2 regions of the Streptomyces sp. NPDC085931 genome follow, and region 1 is predicted to be linked to the other one. Evidence: riboswitches for the same ligand, from Rfam matches in the RefSeq annotation. Region 1 holds a riboswitch; the other holds the start of a gene.
The links. Region 1 has a riboswitch for S-adenosylmethionine ahead of thrC (threonine synthase). Riboswitches for the same ligand answer to the same signal wherever they lie in the genome.
Positions count from the first base shown of each region.

Region 2: it holds a riboswitch for S-adenosylmethionine, as region 1 does, so the genes downstream of both, ACIGAN_RS33055 (aminotransferase class V-fold PLP-dependent enzyme) here and thrC (threonine synthase) in region 1, are expected to answer to the same signal.

Region 1 is NZ_JBITSK010000007.1:114,496-121,456, forward strand. It holds gene otsB (trehalose-phosphatase) at 1-787, opposite strand, end outside; gene ACIGAN_RS16345 (trehalose-6-phosphate synthase) at 796-2,184, opposite strand; gene ACIGAN_RS16350 (glucosyl-3-phosphoglycerate synthase) at 2,257-3,201, opposite strand; SAM riboswitch class I at 3,357-3,512, shown strand; gene thrC (threonine synthase) at 3,531-4,817, shown strand; gene ACIGAN_RS16360 (ubiquitin-like small modifier protein 1) at 4,902-5,177, shown strand; gene ACIGAN_RS16365 (cold-shock protein) at 5,634-5,837, shown strand; gene groL (chaperonin GroEL) at 6,168-6,961, shown strand, end outside.
Region 2 is NZ_JBITSK010000021.1:99,965-106,925, forward strand. It holds gene ACIGAN_RS33035 (sensor histidine kinase) at 1-277, shown strand, start outside; gene ACIGAN_RS33040 (response regulator transcription factor) at 274-933, shown strand; gene ACIGAN_RS33045 (SLC13 family permease) at 1,073-2,488, shown strand; gene ACIGAN_RS33050 (glycerate kinase) at 2,499-3,692, shown strand; gene ACIGAN_RS33055 (aminotransferase class V-fold PLP-dependent enzyme) at 3,647-5,014, opposite strand; SAM riboswitch class IV at 5,145-5,261, opposite strand; gene trpD (anthranilate phosphoribosyltransferase) at 5,341-6,405, opposite strand; gene ACIGAN_RS33065 (cytochrome bc1 complex cytochrome b subunit) at 6,543-6,961, opposite strand, start outside.

The DNA.
Region 1 (6,961 bases):
CGGGGCCGTCCACCACCAGGTCCGCCCGTTCCCGCAGCGCGGTCACCTCGTCGCTGCCGCTGCACACCAGCAGGCCCGGGGTCCCCTCGGCGCGCAGGGCGTCGACGGCCGCGTAGGCGGGCAGGTCGCCGAGGTCGTCGCCGGCGAAGAGGACCGACTCCGCGCCGATCTCCCGGGCGAGGGCGCGCAGGGCGACGCCCTTGTCCATGCCGGGCGGACGCAGTTCCAGCACCAGGCGGCCCGGCTCGACGATCAGCCCGTGCCGGTCCGCCAGGGCGGTGAGCGGGGCGCGCAGGGCGTCGAAGGCGGCCTGCGGGTCGGGGGCCCGCCGGGTGTGCACGGCCACGGCCCGGCCCTTGTCCTCGACGAAGGTCCCGGTCCCGTCGAGCAGCCCGGGCAGCTCGGCGCGCACGGCCGCCACGCCCGGGTGCGGCGCGGGGGTGCCGACCTCGCCGCTGCGGGCGTCCCACCGCTCGGCGCCGTAGTGGCCGAGCACGACGAGGTGCTCCAGGCCGGGCACGCCCGCGAAGGCGCCGTTGCGCACGGCCACCGCGGCCGGCCGGCCGGTGATCACCGCCACGGCGGCGACCTTCGGCGCGAGCGCGGCCAGCGCGGGCACCGCTTCCTCGTGGGCCCGGGCCAGCTCCGGGTCGGCGACGATCGGCGCGAGCGTCCCGTCGAAGTCCAGGCCGATCAGCGCCTTGCCGGGACGGGCGAGCAGGGCCTCCAGGCCCTCCAGGCCCGCCTTCGTGACGGGCGAGGGCAGCGGCTGCTGCGAGGCGGGCATCGGGCCGGTCATCCCTTCAGCGCTTCCAGCTGGTCCACGAACCACCGCGCCGGCGGCAGCGCCGTGGCCGCCGCCGCGAGGCGCTTGCTGCGCTCGGCCCGCTCCTCCGGGCGCATCGACAGCGCCTCGTGCAGGGCCTCGGCCGTGCCGGTGATGTCGTACGGGTTCACCGTGATCGCGTCCTCGCCGAGCTCCTCGTGCGCCCCGGCCTCCCGGGACAGCACCAGCGCGCAGCCCGCGTCGGAGACCACCGGGACCTCCTTGGCGACCAGGTTCATGCCGTCGCGGATGGGGTTGACCAGGGCCACGTCGGCCAGCCGGTAGGCGGCCAGGGAGCGGGCGAAGTCGTCCTTGACGTGCAGCACGACCGGCGTCCAGCCCGGCGTGCCGAACTCGGCGTTGATCTCGTCGGCCAGCCGCTGCACCTCGGCCGTGTAGTCCCGGTACACCGCGAGGTCCTGCCGGGAGGGGTAGGCGAAGGCGACGTGCACCACGCTTTCGTGCCACTCGGCGTGGGTCCGCAGCAGCCGCCGGTAGGCCAGCAGACCGCGCACGATGTTCTTGGACAGCTCGGTGCGGTCGACGCGGACGATGGTGCGGCGGCCCTCGCCGATCTCCTCGCGCAGCGCGGCCATCCGCTCCTCGACGTCCGGCTCGTGCGCGCGCTCGCGCAGGAAGTCCGCGTCGGCGCCCAGGCCGTGCACGCCGATGCGCGTGCCGCCGAGCCCGCCCGCGAACCGCTCCGCGCACGCGGTGAACGCGTCCGCCCAGCGCTGCGTGAGGAAGCCCAGCCGGTCCGCGCCGAGCATGCCGCGCAGCACCTGCCCGGCCACGTCGTCCGGCAGCATCCGGAAGTACTCCGGGGGCGCCCAGGGGGTGTGCGAGAAGTGGCCGATCCTGAGGTCCGGGCGCAGCTCGCGGAGCATGCCCGGCACCAGCGTCAGGTGGTAGTCCTGCACCACGACCGCCGCGCCCTGGGCGGCTTCCTCGGCCAGGGCCTCGGCGAACGCCCGGTTGTACGTCTCGTAGGACGCCCACTGGCGCCGGAACTCCGCGTCGAAGACCGGCTCCAGCGGCGTCTGGTAGAGCATGTGGTGCACGAACCACAGCACCGAGTTGGCGATGCCGTTGTAGGCGTCGGCGTGCACGTCGGCGGGGATGTCCAGCATCCGCACGCCGTCCTCTCCGGCCCCGCGCCGCACCGCCTCCCGGTCGCCGTCGGACAGCGCCGAGCAGACCCACAGCGCGTCCGCGTCCGAGCCGATCGCGGAGAGTCCCGACACCAGCCCGCCGCCGCCCCGCTTGGCGTTCAGCGAACCGTCCTCACCGACCGTGTAGGAGACCGGGCCCCGATTGGAAGCCACCAGTACCCGCGCAGAACCGTACGTCGAACCCATAGGCCTCAACCTAGCCCGCCTGTAAACGCTCAAACGTACGGACCTGCCGCCTTGGGCCGAAAACGGTCCCGGTCAGGCCGCTCTGCGCGCCTGGTACTCGGCGATCTCCACCATCGGCGGACGTTCCTCGGTGTCGACCGAGTACGTGCGCGGCTCGAAGCCGTCCCCGCCCCGCTCGAACTGCGTCAGGGCCGGCCGGATCAGATGTCCCCGGGCCAGCCGCAGCTGGGCGGTGCGGTAGATCTCGGCGGCCATCCGGCCCAGCGCCTGCCCGTCCTGGTGCCGGTGCCTGCGCACCCCGACGTCCACCTGGGCGAGGGCGTCCAGGCCCACCAGGTGCAGCGCGTCCACCAGCATGCCCAGCTCGACGCCGTACCCGACGGGGAACGGCAGCTGCTCCAGCAGTGAGCGGCGGGCCGCGTACTCGCCGCCCAGCGGCTGCACGAACCCGGCCAGCCGCGGCCAGTGCATGTTGAGCAGCGGGCGGGCCATCAGCTCGGTGACCCGGCCGCCCTGGCCGGCGGCCCCGCCGAGGGGGCGGTCGTACATGCCCTTGACCAGCTCGACCTCCGGGTCGGTCAGCAGCGGACCGACGATCCCCGAGACGAAGTCGGACGAGAACTCCCGCAGGTCCGCGTCGACGAAGCAGACGATGTCGCCGCGGGTGACGAGCAGCGAGCGCCACAGCACCTCGCCCTTGCCGCGCACGGCCGGCAGGCGCGGGAGTATCGCGTCGCGGTGCACCACCGTGGCGCCCGCGGCGGCGGCCACCTGGGAGGTGCGGTCGGTCGATCCCGAGTCCACGACGACCAGTTCGTCGACGAGCGGGACCTGCAGCATCAGGTCGTGCCGGATGGCGGCGGCGATGTCGCCGACCGTCTCCTCCTCGTTCAGCGCGGGCAGCACCACACTGACGGTCCGGCCCGTGCGCTGCTTGGCGGCCATGATCCGGTGGAGCGGGCGTTCGTGCGCGGACCAGGAACGGGTGCTCAGCCAGCGCTCGACTTCTTCCAGCACCGTGGCGGCTCCTTAGCGTTCTCTCGGCGGGACGGAATGTGACGCGTCTCGCGGTTCGGACGACTATCTCAACTGTCCTGGTCGTCGGTTACAGTCTTGAACAACGCGGATGACCATCGCATGTCCGGGGTCGCCCGCCGCCTACAACCACATACAGCTCATCCAGAGGGGCAGAGGGAAACGGCCCGATGAAGCCCCGGCAACCCTCCAGTCGGTTCTCGTAGGTCACTGGCGACCACAGCGCGAGGCTCCCGGCTAGGGAAGGTGCCAAATCCGTCTCACGGCGAGATGCGTCGTGAGGAAGATGAGGAGAAAGGGCCTCGCCTCACATGGCTGTGCAGACTGTTGCAAGCACCACGAACTCCACCGTAGACCTCGGCCCGGCCGCCGCCCTGAGCTGCCGCGAGTGCGGTCACCGCGTGCCCCTCGGCCCGGTCTTCGCCTGCGAGGAGTGTTTCGGCCCGCTGGAGATCGCCTACGACTTCTCGGCCTACGACGCCGAGGAGCTGCGCAAGAAGATCGAGGCGGGCCCCGCGAACATCTGGCGTTACGCCCCGCTGCTGCCGGTCCCGGCCGACGTGGCGGACAAGCCGAACCTCAACCCGGGCTGGACCAAGCTCGTGCGGGCCGACAACCTCGCGCGTGAGCTGGGCGTCGACGCCGGCAAGCTCTTCGTCAAGGACGACTCCGGCAACCCGACGCACTCCTTCAAGGACCGTGTCGTCGCGCAGGCCCTGGAAGCGGCCCGCGCCTTCGGCTTCACCACCCTCTCCTGCTCCTCCACCGGCAACCTGGCCGGCGCGGTGGGCGCCGCCGCGGCCCGCGCCGGCTTCCGCTCGTGCGTGTTCATCCCGCACGACCTGGAGCAGGGCAAGGTCGTCATGGCCGCCGTCTACGGCGGCGAGCTGGTCGGCATCGAGGGCAACTACGACGACGTCAACCGCTTCTGCTCCGAGCTCATCGGCGACCCGGCCGGCGAGGGCTGGGGCTTCGTCAACGTCAACCTGCGGCCGTACTACGCCGAGGGCTCCAAGACGCTGGCCTACGAGATCTGCGAGCAGCTCGGCTGGGAGCTGCCCGACCAGATCGTGGTGCCCATCGCCTCCGGCTCGCAGCTCACGAAGATCGACAAGGGGCTCCAGGAGCTGATCAAGCTCGGGCTCGTCGAGGACAAGCCGTACAAGATCTTCGGTGCGCAGGCGCTCGGCTGCTCGCCGGTGTCCACGGCGTTCAAGGCCGGGCACGACGTGGTGCGGCCGCAGAAGCCGGACACGATCGCCAAGTCGCTGGCGATCGGCAACCCGGCGGACGGGCCGTACGTGCTGGACATCGCGCGGCGCACGGGCGGTGCGGTGGAGGATGTGACGGACGAGCAGGTCGTCGACGCGATCAAGGTCCTCGCGCGGACCGAGGGGATCTTCGCGGAGACCGCCGGTGGGGTGACCGTGGGTGTCACCAAGAAGCTGATCGAGAGCGGGCTGCTGGATCCGTCCAGGACGACTGTGGTGCTCAACACCGGGGATGGTCTGAAGACGCTGGACGCGGTGGCGGGCACGGGGCTGACGGCGACCATTCGGCCCAGCCTGGAGTCGTTCCGTGAGGCCGGGCTCGTCTGATCGTTGCCGTCTGCGGGCCGGTGGGGGTTGTTCAAGCAGTTCCCCGCGCCCCTGGGTTCGTCACCAACCGGAGGTTCTGAAGTCATGAGCGTCACCGTTCGCATCCCCACCATCCTGCGCACCTACACCGGCGGGCAGGCCGAGGTCGCCGCCGAGGGGGCGACCCTGGGCGAGGTCATCGCCGATCTGGAGAAGAACCACACCGGGATCGCCGCCCGCGTGTTGGACGACCAGGGCAAGCTGCGCCGGTTCGTCAACGTGTACGTGAACGACGACGACGTGCGGTTCGAGCAGGGGCTGGAGACGGCCACCCCGGACGGTGCCGGCGTGTCGATCATCCCGGCCGTCGCCGGCGGCTGAACCCGCCCCGACCGGTCGACCGGCTTGATTGTTACCTGGAGTAATGCCGGTCACGGAGAGTTCATCGAATTGCCCCCACCGTGAGAGAAGCGGAGGGGGCAATTCTGTGTGATTGAGCGCGGTACAGTTGGGGAACGCGATCCCGATCCGCTGATCGGAACCCTGAATTCCTGCCGCGAGCCCGACAAGATGTAGCCAAAGTGTGCGCGTCTTTCGCGGCTTTTGCGCATTTTATGTGGCCCGACTTGCCCTGAATTCAGGCGAATTCTCCCCACATTCCGGACCCGGTGCGTCCAGAATTCTCGTCCGATTGACCTGTTGCAGACGGCAGTTGGACAGATACATTCAGCCGCGGTCGACGCGTTCCGGCGCACGCCCCCAACCGTGGGGGGTGAGGTCTGACCCGGGTCCGCGAAGTGTGGATCTGTGCAAGGGCCAGTAATAGGGGAGTTAGGCATGGCTCAGGGCACCGTCAAGTGGTTCAACGCGGAGAAGGGGTACGGCTTCATCGCGGTCGACGGTGGTGCGGATGTTTTCGTCCACTACAGCGCGATCCAGATGGACGGCTACCGCACCCTGGAAGAGGGCCAGCGGGTCGAGTTCGAGATCTCGCAGGGCCAGAAGGGCCCGCAGGCCGACATGGTTCGCGTCACCGCCTGAACGCGCACCACGACCAACGCGCAAGCGACCGGTCTTCTCAGAAGGGCCCGCACCCCTCGGGGTGCGGGCCCTTCGGCCTGTTCAGGGGGGTGCCGGCGGGTGTTCGCCGGGGGCTGACGGACCGGCCCGATCCCCGGGAGGCGCTTGCACTCGCCATGCCCGAGTGCTAATCATTGCGTTAGCACTCTGAAGGTGAGAGTGACAACGTAAGGACCGGGTCGGTGAGGCCGCGGACCAGGTGGGGCAAGGAACCACCGGTCGGAGGCCGTCCGTCGCGGGCGCGGGCGCGGTCCGAAGTAATCACCCCCAGTCCTGGAGGGACCACTTCACATGGCCAAGATCATCGCGTTCGACGAGGAGGCGCGGCGCGGCCTCGAGCGCGGCATGAACCAGCTCGCGGACGCCGTGAAGGTGACGCTCGGCCCCAAGGGCCGCAACGTCGTCCTCGAGAAGAAGTGGGGCGCGCCCACGATCACCAACGATGGTGTCTCCATCGCCAAGGAGATCGAGCTCGAGGACCCGTACGAGAAGATCGGCGCCGAGCTGGTCAAGGAAGTCGCCAAGAAGACGGACGACGTCGCCGGTGACGGTACGACCACGGCGACCGTTCTCGCCCAGGCCCTGGTGCGCGAGGGTCTGCGCAACGTGGCCGCCGGTGCCAACCCGATGGCCCTGAAGCGCGGTATCGAGAAGGCCGTCGAGGCCGTCTCCGCCGCCCTGCTGGAGCAGGCGAAGGACGTCGAGACCAAGGAGCAGATCGCCTCCACGGCCTCCATCTCCGCCGCCGACACCCAGATCGGCGAGCTCATCGCCGAGGCCATGGACAAGGTCGGCAAGGAAGGCGTCATCACCGTCGAGGAGTCCCAGACCTTCGGTCTGGAGCTGGAGCTCACCGAGGGTATGCGCTTCGACAAGGGCTACATCTCGGCGTACTTCGCCACCGACATGGAGCGTATGGAGGCCGTCCTCGACGACCCGTACATCCTGATCGCCAACTCCAAGATCTCCAACGTCAAGGACCTGCTCCCGCTCCTGGAGAAGGTCATGCAGTCGGGCAAGCCGCTGCTGATCATCGCCGAGGACGTCGAGGGCGAGGCCCTGTCGACCCTGGTCGTCAACAAGAT
Region 2 (6,961 bases), on a different contig from region 1:
CGGCTCCCGCGCCGAGGGCCCGCACCTGGAGCTGTACGTCGCCGACTCCGGGCCCGGCGTGCAGCCCCAGGACGCCGAGGTGATCTTCGAGCGCTTCCGGCGCGGCACGGCCCGCCGCGGCGCCCGGGGCTCCGGGGCCGGGCTCGGGCTGTCCATCGTCAAGGCGATCGCCGAGGGCCACCGGGGGCGGGTACGGCTCGACCGCACGCCCGGCGGCGGCGCCACCTTCGCTCTCGTCCTGCACGCACCCCGGGCACCGGAAGGGGACCTGCCGTGAACCGCATCCTCATCGTCGAGGACGAGGAGCGCATCGCCTCCTTCGTGGAGAAGGGCCTGCGCTCCAACGGCTTCACCACGACCGTCGTCACCGACGGCGACGCCGGCTACGAGTACGCCCTGACCGGCGGCTTCGACCTCGTCGTCCTGGACATCGGGCTGCCCGGCCGGGACGGCTTCACGATCCTGCGCGAGCTGCGCGAGGCACGGGTGTCCGTGCCGGTGATCGTGCTGACCGCGCGGGACTCGGTGCGGGACACGGTGGCCGGGCTGGAGGGCGGCGCCGACGACTGGATGACCAAGCCGTTCCGGTTCGAGGAACTGCTGGCGCGGGTCCGGCTCAGGCTCCGCACGGCGGCGCGGGCGCCGGAGGTGACGGTGCTCAGGTCGGGCTCGCTGAGCCTGGACCTGCGCACGCGGCGGGCCCGGTCCGGGGAGCGGACGGTCGATCTGACGGCACGTGAGTTCGTGCTGCTGGAACTGTTCCTGCGGCACCCCGGGCAGGTGCTGTCCCGGGAGCAGATCCTGTCCCATGTGTGGGGGTACGACTTCGATCCGGGGTCCAACATCGTGGACGTGTACGTGCGGACGCTGCGCAGGAAGCTCGGGGCGGAGCGGGTGGAGACGGTGCGCGGGATGGGGTACCGGCTGCCGTAGGGCCGCGTGAACGCCGTGGCCGGGTGCGGGTGGCGTGTGGCCGGTCGCGCAGTTCCCCGCGCCCCTGAGGTGGCGCACCTGAAGGTTCCTTCATGTGGAACTCATCGGCGGCTCACCGCCCGGGACGATCCTCGACGGTGTGACGCTGAACCTCCGCACCACCACCGCCCTGTGCGTCGCCCTGTCCGTGTGCGCGCTGCTGGCCGTGCCCACCAACGCCCCGGGGCTCGGCACCGACGCGCGGCTCACCCTCGTCGTGTTCGTCCTCGCGACCTGCGCCTGGATCGGGACGACCATCGACGACACCTACATCGCCCTGGGCGCCGGGCTCGCGCTCACGGTGACCGGGGTGATCAGCAGCGACACCCTGTTCGGGACGCTCGGTGACGCCACGGTCTGGCTGCTGATCTGCGCGTTCGTGCTGGCGGCCGCGGTGAGCCGGACCGGGCTCGCGGGCCGGGCGGCGGTGTTCCTGGTCAGCGGGGCGCGCAGCGTGCGCCGGCTGGTGCACCTGACCACCGCCGCCCTGGTCGTCACGGCGTTCGCGGTGCCCGCCACCTCCGGCCGGGCCGCGCTCGCGCTGCCGGTGTTCCTGGCCCTGGCGAAGGTCCTCGCCGACCGGAAACGACTGGTCGTGATGCTGGCGCTGCTGTTTCCGACGGTGATCCTTCTGTCGGCGGTGGCGACCCTGATCGGCGCGGGTGCGCATCTGATCACCGTGTCGGTGCTGTGGGAGACCACCGGGCAGCACATCGGCTTCACCCAGTGGCTGCTGCTGGGCCTGCCGCCGGCCGTGGTCTCCTCGCACCTGGCCGCCGAGCTGGTCCTGCTGACGACGACCCGGCGCACGGACCGCGGCGGCCCGGTCCGCATCACCCCCGAGCAGATCCAGGAACACAGCGAGCAGCCGGTGACCGGCCCCTGGAGCCAGGCCGAGAAGCGCTGCGCCCTGCTGCTGGCCACGGTGGTGCTGCTGTGGTGCAGTGAGCCGCTGCACCGGGTGCCGCCGGCCGTGGTCGCGCTGATCGGTGCCGTCATCGCCTCCTCGCCGGCCCTGGGCACCGTGCGCCTGAAGGACGCGCTGAGGACCGTCCCCTGGTCGCTGCTGCTGTTCATGGCGGCGACGATGGCGATGGGCGTGGCGCTGGCCGACTCGGGCGCGGCCGGATGGCTGGTCTCGGGGCTGCCGGCGGGCGCGACCCCGGTGACGTTCCTGGCGGTCGTGATCGCGGTGAGCACCGCGGCCCATCTGGTCCTGCAGTCCCGTTCGGCCCGCTCCTCGGTCCTGGTGCCGCTGGTCGTGGCCGCCTCCGCCGCCGTCGGCGTCAACCCGGTCGCAGCCGCCCTCGCCTCCACCGCCGCCGCCGGCTTCTGCCACACGCTGCCCGCCTCGGCCAAGCCGGTCACGCTCTTCGCGCAGGTCCCCGGCACCCCCACCTTCACCCCGCGCGACCTGCTGCGCCTGTCCGCCGTCCTGGGCCCGCTGACCGCCGTGCTCGTCCTGCTGTTCGCCGTCGCGGTGTGGCCGCTGCTCGGCGTGCCCGTCACCCGTTGAGGAGCCCCGCATGCTGAACCGTGTCGTCGTAGCCCCCAGTGGCTTCAAGGAGTCCCTGTCGGCCGAGGCCGCCGCCGACGCCATCGCGGCCGGGGTGCGCCGCGTCCTGCCCGGCGCCGACCTCGACCTCGTCCCGCTGGTGGACGGCGGCGAGGGCACGGCCCTGGCCCTGGCCACCGCGACCGGGGGCAGGATCGTCACCGTGCCGGCGACCGGCCCGGTCGGGGAGACCCTCGCCACGCACTACGCCCTGCTGGGCTCCGGGGACACGGCCGTGGTGGAGATGGCGGCGGTGGCGGGCCTCTCCCTGGTCCCGCGCGACCTGCGCGACCCGGGCGCCACCACCACGTACGGCGTCGGCGAACTGATCCGCGCCGCCCTGGACTCGGGCGCCCGGCGGATCCTGGTCGGCTGCGGCGACTCGGGCACCTCCGACGGCGGGGCGGGCGCGCTCCAGGCGCTGGGGGCCCGGCTGCTGGACGAGCGGGGCCGCGAACTCCCCCGCGGCGGCCGGGAGCTGACCCGGCTGCGCCGCGTCGACGCGACCGGCCTCGATCCCCGGCTCGCGGACGCCGAACTCCTCGTCGCCTGCAACCCGTACAACGTGCTGTGCGGTGAGCGGGGCGTGGCCCGGGTCTTCGGACCGCAGAAGGGGGCGACGCCCGCGCAGGTGGAGGAGTTGTCGGCGGCCCTGGAGAACTGGGCGTTCGTCCTCACCCGGGACGCCGCCGCCCCGGGCACCGAGCTGCGCACCGGCCCGGGCACGGGAGCCTCCGGCGGTCTGGGGGCCGGGCTGGCCGCCCTGGGCGCCCGGCTCCTGCCCCGCTTCGACGTGCTGCTGGACCACCTCGACCTGGACGCCCGGCTGGCCCGCGCCGACCTGGTCGTCACCGCCGAGGGCGCCCTGGACCACCAGACGCCGCGCGGCAAGGTCCCGGCCGAGGTGGCCCGCCGGGCCAAGCGGTACGGGCGCCCGGTCCTGGCGCTGGCCGGCACCCTCGGCGAGGGCGCGCACCAGGTGCCGGGCGTGGACGCCTGCCACGGCATCCTGCCCGCCCCGATGGAGCTGGCGGAGGCGCTGCTGCGGGCGGGCGAGCTGCTCACCGATGCAACCGAACGGGCCCTGCGGATGATCGTCCTGGGCGCCCGGCTACCGCTTCACGCCGAGGTGTCCGGGACGCAACGCCCTTCCTCCGTACGGTAGTTCCACTTGGCGCCGTCCGTGACCAGCTCCTTCACCGCGTGCACGAACCGTTCGACGTGCTCGTCCGGCGTACCGGCGCCGAAGCTCACGCGGACGGCGTTGAGGGACTTCTCCCCCGGCGCGGCCTCCGGCGCCCCGCACTCGCCCTGCGTCTGCGGGTCGCTGCCGAGCAGCGTGCGCAGCAGCGGGTGGGCGCAGAACAGCCCGTCCCGCACGCCGATGCCGTACTCGGCGGAGAGGGCGGCGGCGAAGTGGGAGCTGTTCCAGCCGTCGACGACGAAGGAGAGCACGCCGACGCGCGGGGCGTCGTCCCCGAAGAGGGACAGGATCCGGACCTCGGGCACCTCGGCGAGTCCCGTGCGCACCTTCTCGATCAGGTACCGCTCGCGGGCGACGAGGGTGTCGAACCCGGCCTCGGTGAGGGCCTTGCAGGCGGAGGCGACGGCGTAGGCGCCGATGACGTTCGGGGAGCCGGCCTCGTGGCGGGCGGCGCTCTCGTGCCACTCCACGTCCACGCCCCCGTCCGCACGCCGCGCGACCTTGCGGCTGGCCCCGCCGCCCGCGAGGTACGGCTCCGCCGCGCGCAGCCAGTCGGCCCGCCCGGCCAGGACGCCGGAGCCGAAGGGCGCGTACAGCTTGTGCCCGGAGAAGGCGACCCAGTCGACGTCGAGGTCCGCGACGGACAGCGGGTGGTGCGGGGCCAGCTGGGCGGCGTCCAGCACGATCCGCGCCCCGTGGGCGTGCGCGGCGGCCGCGAGCTCCCGTACGGGCCACAGCTCGCCGGTGACGTTCGAGGCGCCGGTGACGCAGACCAGGGCCGGCCCGTGGGGGTCCCGGCCGGCCAGGGCGCGCTCCAGGGTCTCGACCGCCTCGCGGTGGCTCCTCGGGGCGTCGAGGTAGGTGACGCGGGCGTCGCGCCAGGGCAGCAGCGAGGCGTGGTGCTCGGTCTCGAACACGAAGACCTCGCAGCCCTGCGGGAGGGCGGCGGCGAGGAGGTTGAGCGAGTCGGTGGTGGAGCGGGTGAACACGACCTGGTCGTCGGCGCGGCAGCCGAGGAACCCGGCGACGGTCCGGCGGGCGTTCTCGAACAGGTCGGTCGACAGCTGGGACAGGTAGCCGGCACCGCGGTGGACGCTGCCGTAGTACGGCGCGTAGGCGGCGACGTCGTCCCAGACCCGCTGGAGCGCCGGGGCGCTGGCGGCGTAGTCGAGCGCGGCGTAGGTGACCTCGCCCCCGGTCACGAGCGGCACGGTGACATCCCGGCCCAGAACGGGCAGCGGGGCACAAACGGAGCGGTCGGCGGCAACGGTGGAGACGGACATGGCGAACTCCCGTGAGAGACAGGGGTGAAGGAAGAGAGAAGGGGATGCGGAGGCGGGGCTCTGCGGCCCTATCGCATTCGCTGACTCACGGAAGACTCCTCGTCGACCAGGACCCCTGGTGTTCGCGAGGGGTCCGCGCTTGCCGCAGACCTCGCTGCCTGCGGCCTGGTCTTCACCCGGGGCACCCCGCCACGGACGGAGGGTTGCCGGACAGTCGGCCGGGGCCTCATGACTGTCACTCATGACCTGACACGGGAACGTACGTGAAGTGATCGGCGTCCCGCAACCCGAGTCCGGATCGCGGGACGCACCTCACACGCGGCCCGTCACGCGTTGCTGGCGGCCACCCAGCGCTCCAGGGACCGCTTGGCGGCTCCCGAGTCGATCGACTCCGCCGCCCTGGCCATGCCGGCGCGGATCTGCTCGGCCAGCGTGCCCGTGCCCGGCTGAAGCGCCACCAGCGCCGCGGCCGAGTTCAGCAGCACCGCGTCCCGCACCGGGCCCCGCTCGCCCTCCAGCAGGCGGCGGGCGACCTCGGCGTTGTAGGAGGCGTCCGCGCCGCGCAGGGCCTCCACCGGGACCAGGTCGAGGCCCACCTCGCGCGGGTCGAACGCCTCCTCGGTCACCTTGCCGTCGCGCACGACCCAGACCCGGGAGGTGGCCGTGGTGGTCAGCTCGTCGAGGCCGTCGTCGCCGCGGAAGACCAGGGAGGAGTGGCCGCGCTCGGCGAAGACTCCGGCCACGATCGGCGCCATGCGCGGATCCGCCACGCCGACCGCCTGGGCCCGGACCTTCGCGGGGTTGGTCAGCGGACCGAGGACGTTGAAGATGGTCCGGATGCCCAGCTGCCCGCGGGCCGCGCCCGCGTACCGCATCGACGGGTGGAACTTGGCCGCGAAGCAGAACGTGATCCCGGCCTCCTCGGCCACCCCGGCCACCCGGTGCACCGGCAGCTCCAGGTTGACGCCGAGCTTCTCCAGCACGTCGGAGGCGCCCGACGCCGAGGACGCCGCGCGGTTGCCGTGCTTGACGACCTTCACGCCCGTGCCGGCGACGACGATCGCCGACATGGTCGAGATGTTCACCGTCCTGGCCCCGTCGCCGCCCGTGCCGACGATGTCGACCGCCGGGCCCGGCACCTCGATGACGTTGGCGTGCGCGTACATCGCCCGGACGAACCCGGCGATCTCCTCGACGGTCTCCCCCTTGGCGCGCAGCGCCACCACGAACCCGGCGATCTGCGCGTCCGTCGCCTCGCCGCGCATGATCAGGTCCATCGCCCACGCGGTGTCGTCCGCGGTCAGGTCCCGGCCCTGCAGCAGGCCGTTCAACAGCAGGGGCCAGGAGCGGCCCGCCGCGGTGTCGCCTCCAGCGGGGGTCACAGCGCTCATCAGCCGCTCCAGGGTCAGGTGTCCCGCACTACGGGACGAGAGTCTCAACGAGGTCCACCCTATCCAGCCCCAGACGGCGCGAAGGGCCCCGTCCGAACACCGGACGGGGCCCTTCGTGTGGCGTGGCGAAGCAGTGATCAGTGGTGGCCGTGGCCGCTCGTGATCTCCCGGTACTCCTCGACGGTGGGCTTCGGGATCTGGGCGCCCTCGCCGTAGTAGGCGTCGCTGAGCTTGGCGCGCAGCTTCTCGGAGCCCTTCACCTTGCGCTCGACACCGTTCTCGTCGACCGTCGGGCCGAGCTCGACCGGCTTGTACTGCTCGTGCGCCGTGAGCGTGTACATCTGCTCCTGACTGAGCGGCTCGTGCACCTCGATGAACTCACCGTGCGGCAGGCGCTTGATGATGCCCGACTCGCGGCCGTGCAGCACCTTGTCCTTGTCCCGGCGCTGCAGGCCGAGGCAGATCCGCTTGGTGATGACGAACGCGATGACCGGTCCGACGAAGAACCCGATCCGGACGAACCAGGTGACCGCGTTGATCGACAGGTGGAAGTGCG